DNA from 2 places in the Paenarthrobacter sp. A20 genome. Region 2 is predicted to be linked to the other one. Evidence: predicted binding sites of a transcription regulator. Region 2 holds the regulator's gene; the other holds the start of a gene.
The links. Region 2 encodes HrcA, which represses chaperone genes, less so after heat shock. Its sites were predicted from a motif close to TTNGCACTCGNNNNNNNCGAGTGCNAA; they were not measured.
Positions count from the first base shown of each region.

Region 1: groL (chaperonin GroEL) is a predicted target of HrcA. The motif match lies at 1,534-1,560, and genes of this name have one in related genera.

Region 1 covers NZ_JALJWH010000001.1:2,019,973-2,022,428, reverse strand. Annotated here, with positions in the region: gene groL (chaperonin GroEL) at 1-1,350, opposite strand, end outside; gene J3D46_RS09645 (cold-shock protein) at 1,666-1,869, opposite strand; gene J3D46_RS09640 (LytR C-terminal domain-containing protein) at 2,042-2,456, opposite strand, start outside.
Region 2 covers NZ_JALJWH010000001.1:3,729,628-3,732,083, forward strand. Annotated here, with positions in the region: gene dnaJ (molecular chaperone DnaJ) at 1-748, opposite strand, end outside; gene hrcA (heat-inducible transcriptional repressor HrcA) at 799-1,806, opposite strand; gene J3D46_RS17170 (DUF3097 domain-containing protein) at 2,001-2,456, shown strand, end outside.

The DNA.
Region 1 (2,456 bases), 1.7 Mb from region 2:
CTTCAGCGGAGCGTCGATGGCAACCTTGACGATGTTGGCGCCGGTTGCTTCGTCGCCCTGCAGGTTCAGGTTGGCGAATGCCTTGGCACCAGCCTGGATGAGGGCAACGCCACCACCGGCGACGATGCCTTCTTCAACAGCAGCCTTGGCGTTGCGGACTGCGTCCTCAATGCGGTGCTTGCGTTCCTTGAGCTCAACTTCGGTTGCGGCACCGGCCTTGATGACTGCAACGCCGCCGGCCAGCTTGGCCAGGCGTTCCTGCAGCTTCTCGCGGTCGTAGTCGGAGTCGGAGTTTTCGATCTCGGCGCGGATCTGGGCCACACGGCCTGCGATCTGCTCGGCGTCGCCGGCACCTTCAACGATGGTGGTCTCGTCCTTGGTGACAACAACCTTGCGGGCGGTGCCGAGGAGTTCAAGGCCAGCGTTCTCGAGCTTGAGGCCAACTTCTTCGGAGATGACCTGGCCACCGGTGAGGATGGCGATGTCGGCGAGCTGGGCCTTGCGGCGGTCACCGAAGCCCGGAGCCTTGACGGCAACGGACTTGAAGGTGCCACGGATCTTGTTGACGATCAGGGTGGCCAGGGCCTCGCCCTCGATGTCTTCGGCGATGATCAGCAGCGGCTTGTTCGACTGCATGACCTTCTCCAGAACCGTGACGAGTTCCTTCACGTTGGAGATCTTGGAGTTGACGATCAGGATGTACGGGTCTTCGAGGACCGTTTCCTGGCGCTCTGCGTCGGTGACGAAGTAAGCGGAGATGTAGCCCTTGTCGAAGCGCATACCCTCGGTGAGCTCGAGCTCCAGGCCGAAGGTGTTGGACTCCTCGACCGTGATAACGCCTTCCTTGCCCACCTTGTCCAGGGCTTCGGCGATCAGGCTGCCGATTTCCGGGTCACCGGCGGAGATGGAAGCCGTGGCTGCGATCTCTTCCTTGGTTTCGATTTCCTTGGCGGAGGCCAGCAGTTCGCTGATGACTGCCTCAACGGCCTTCTCGATGCCGCGCTTGAGGGACAGCGGGTCGGCGCCGGCAGCTACGTTGCGGAGGCCTTCCTTCACCAGTGCCTGGGCGAGGACAGTTGCAGTGGTAGTACCGTCGCCAGCGACGTCATCCGTCTTCTTGGCAACTTCCTTGACCAGTTCTGCACCGATCTTCTCGTAAGGGTCGTCCAGCTCGATCTCCTTGGCGATGGAAACACCATCGTTGGTGATCGTGGGGGCGCCCCACTTCTTTTCGAGGACGACGTTGCGTCCACGCGGGCCGAGGGTGACCTTGACGGCGTCTGCGAGGATGTTCAGGCCCCGCTCGAGGCCGCGGCGTGCCTCTTCATCAAATGCAATGATCTTGGCCATAACGGCGGTAGTCCTTTCGGGACAGTCGTTAAGAAGGTACCTGTCAGATGGGGTGCCCGCGACGGACGGTTCTTCGCTTGCGGCCTATGTATGCCCCGCGCTCCGAACCTCACCCCACCAAGGTGTTTCTTGATCCTCCAGTGGTCCATGCGCCGTCCACCACCGGGGTTACCCGGGCCGGACTTAGCAGTCGAACCATAGGAGTGCTAAATCAATAATTAGCACTCGACCGGGGAGAGTGCAAGCAGGGACGCCACTTTGCTCTACATACACAGGGGGTTTCAGCCAATGGCTGACGGTGGCGTGCCGTGGGAGCTAGGCGACGCGTACACCTTCGGCCTGCGGGCCTTTCTGTCCCTCACCCAGTTCAAACTCAACCCGCTGGCCCTCTTCGAGGGCGCGGAAGCCATCCATCTGGATAGCTGACCAGTGTACAAAGACGTCGTCGCCGGATTCATCCACAGTGATGAAGCCGTAGCCTTTTTCGGCGTTGAACCATTTGACGGTTCCCAATGCCATGATGCCCACACTTTCGCAGTAGCCAAGTCCGGTTGCCGGGATCTCCGTACCGGAATTAATCCACTGTAACCACTGTCACTATCCCCGCGCTCCCATGCAAGGCGCGGGGGTGACTTTTGTTATTGAGGCTTAACCGAGTTTGGGCATTCGGAGCCCATCCGGGCCAGTTGGGCTACTGGAAGCCCGGCCCTGCCACAACTACCAAGGGCTGCTGGACCTCGGGAGATTCAACGATCGACTGGATACCCAGCAGGGCGCCCAAAGCCTCGGCGTTCACCTTCTGCTCCGGTGCGTTGTAGAAGATCACGGACGTCTGCTGCGGCAGGCCGCCCCAGTTGCCCACAGTGCTGAGCGTCCATCCGTCGGCCTCCACCAGGCCAGCAACACGGCCAGCCAACCCAGCGGTGCCGGCGCCGTTGTAGACCGCGACCGGCGTGGCCTTGTCCACGGGAGCCGAGGACGGCGTCGCGGATGGGCTATCGGACGGGGTCGGTTCGCCGGATGTGGCCGGGGCGCTGCTGGATTCGCTTGGTGTCGCTGAAGACGAGGCGTCAGTCTGCTGAGGTGCCGGCGTCGAGGCGCTGGGC
Region 2 (2,456 bases):
GGATCTCCACGTACAGGTCGCCGGAGGGGCCGCCTGCGGGTCCTGCTTCGCCTTGGCCGGACAACTGGATACGCGTACCGGTCGCAACACCGGCGGGCACCTTGATGGTCAGGGAACGGCGGCTGCGGATGCGGCCCTGGCCGTTGCACTCGTTGCAGGGATCCTTGATGACCGTGCCGAAACCCTCACAAGATCCGCAAGGGGCCGTGGTCATGACCTGGCCAAGGATGGATCGGACGGCGCGCTGGACCTGGCCGCTGCCGCCACAAATGTCGCAACGTTCCGGATGGGTTCCCGGGCGGCAGCAGCTGCCGTCGCACGTAGGGCAGGTGACGGCAGTGTCTACTTCGAGCTTCTTGTTAACACCAAATACGGCGTCCTTGAGGTCAATACGGACACTGATGAGGGCGTCTTGTCCGCGACGAACGCGGGAAGCCGGTCCACCGTGGCCGCCGCCGCCACCAAAGAAGGTGTCGAAGATGTCCTGGAACGCGAAGCCCTGGCCGGAGTAGCCACCGCCGAAGCCGTTGTCCGTTCCGTTCTCATTGCCGGTGGCATCGTAGACGCGACGCTTCTGGGGGTCCGACAGAACCTCGTAAGCATGGGTCACGGCCTTGAACTGCTCCGCGACATCCTCACCCGGATTTACGTCCGGGTGGAGTTTCCGCGCCAACTTGCGGTACGCCTTTTTGATCTCTTCCCCGGTGGCTTCCGGCGAGACTCCCAAAACGTCATAGTGGCTGCTCAAAGTCGGTATCTCTTCCTTGTCGTACTGCGGATGTTTCCTCGGGCCTGCGTTCAGCCGCCGAGAATGCGTGAAAGGTAGCGGGCCACGGCCCGAACTGCTGCCATGGTGGTTGGATAATCCATGCGGGTTGGACCGAGGATTCCCACTTTGGCACCCGAGCCGTAGCCAGTGGCCACCACCGAAGCTTCGGCCAAGCCGTCATAGGGGTTCTCCCGGCCGATGCTCACCGTGACGCCGCGGGGGTCGTCCCCCATGTCGGACAACAACCGGAGCATGACCACTTGTTCCTCAAGGGCTTCCAGCACGGGTCCGATACTCAACGGGAAGTCCACGTTGGACCGGGCAAGATTGGCTGTGCCGGCCATGAGGATGCGCTCTTCGCGGCTGTTGTCGCTCAGTGCCTGCAGTCCGTGCGCCAGTGTTTGAGCCAGGCCACGGAGTTCCGGCGGGCACAGGGCAACCACTGAGGGAAGTACTTGCGGCAACAGGGCCAGTTGCGTCCCTGCAATGCTGCCGAGGAATCGTGACCTCAGAAGCATCAAAGCGTCATCGCCCACGTCCGAGCCTGCCTCGATGACCTTCTGGCCAACGCTCCCGGTATCCGCAATCAGGACGACGAGCACTTGCTTGGGAGCCAGGAGGACGAACTCCACGTGCCGCACCAGCGCCCGGTTTGAGTGTGGATATTGCACGACGGCGACCTGGTTGGTCAGCTGCGACAGGAGCCGCACGGTGCGCTCCAGGATGTCGTCGACGTCGTCGGGCCCTTCAAGCAGCGAATGGATCGCGCGGCGTTCCGCCGCGGACAGCGGCTTGACCTGGGAGATGCGGTCCACGAACAGGCGGTAGCCCTTATCAGTGGGAATGCGTCCGGCGCTGGTGTGGGGTGCCGCAATGAGGCCTTCTTCTTCAAGAACAGCCATGTCGTTCCGGATGGTGGCACTTGAAACACCGAGGTGGTGTCGCTCCACGAGGGCCTTCGATCCGACAGGCTCCCTGGAATGCACGTAATCTTCAACGATGGCACGCAGTACTTCCAACTTGCGCGGTTCACTCATTACTCCACCTCCTGACGACTGCCATGGTCACTGCGACCGGCCACCGCGGGATCCCATGGGATCACCGCACTTAGCACTCAACATGCCCAAGTGCTAACCAGTCTAGTATGAGCCACCCCGTTGCTAGCATTGAAACTGCCCATGGCCAGCATCAAGCAACCCAGCATAAACCAGTACAAAAAGGTAGGAATTCCTTGGCTTTCGACTCTTGGGGTCCGCAGGACCTAGCAGCTCCAGCCAAACGACAACTCCCCGAGGTAGCCGTCCAGCGCGGGATGGTCCTCGAAGATGTCCAGTCAGGCTGGGTGGGCGAAGTCACTCGGGTTGAAAAAACCGGGGGCATGCACATCGTGTCCCTTGAGGACAGGCGTGGTAAAACGAAGTCCTTCCAACTCGGCTTCGGCTTCCTGCTTGAAGGCCAACCCATCCGGTTGATGCCTCCGGCCCCCCGCCAAGCGACGGCCCCCGCGCAACCGGGACGAACGGCCTCGGGGTCGGTGAAGGTCCAGGGACAACGCGCCCAAGTGGCAAAAGCCAGCCGGATCTGGGTGGAAGGAAAGCACGACGCCGAACTCGTGGAGAAGGTCTGGGGCGACGATCTCCGCGTCGAAGGCATCGTGGTGGAGCCATTGCACGGCGTCGATGACCTC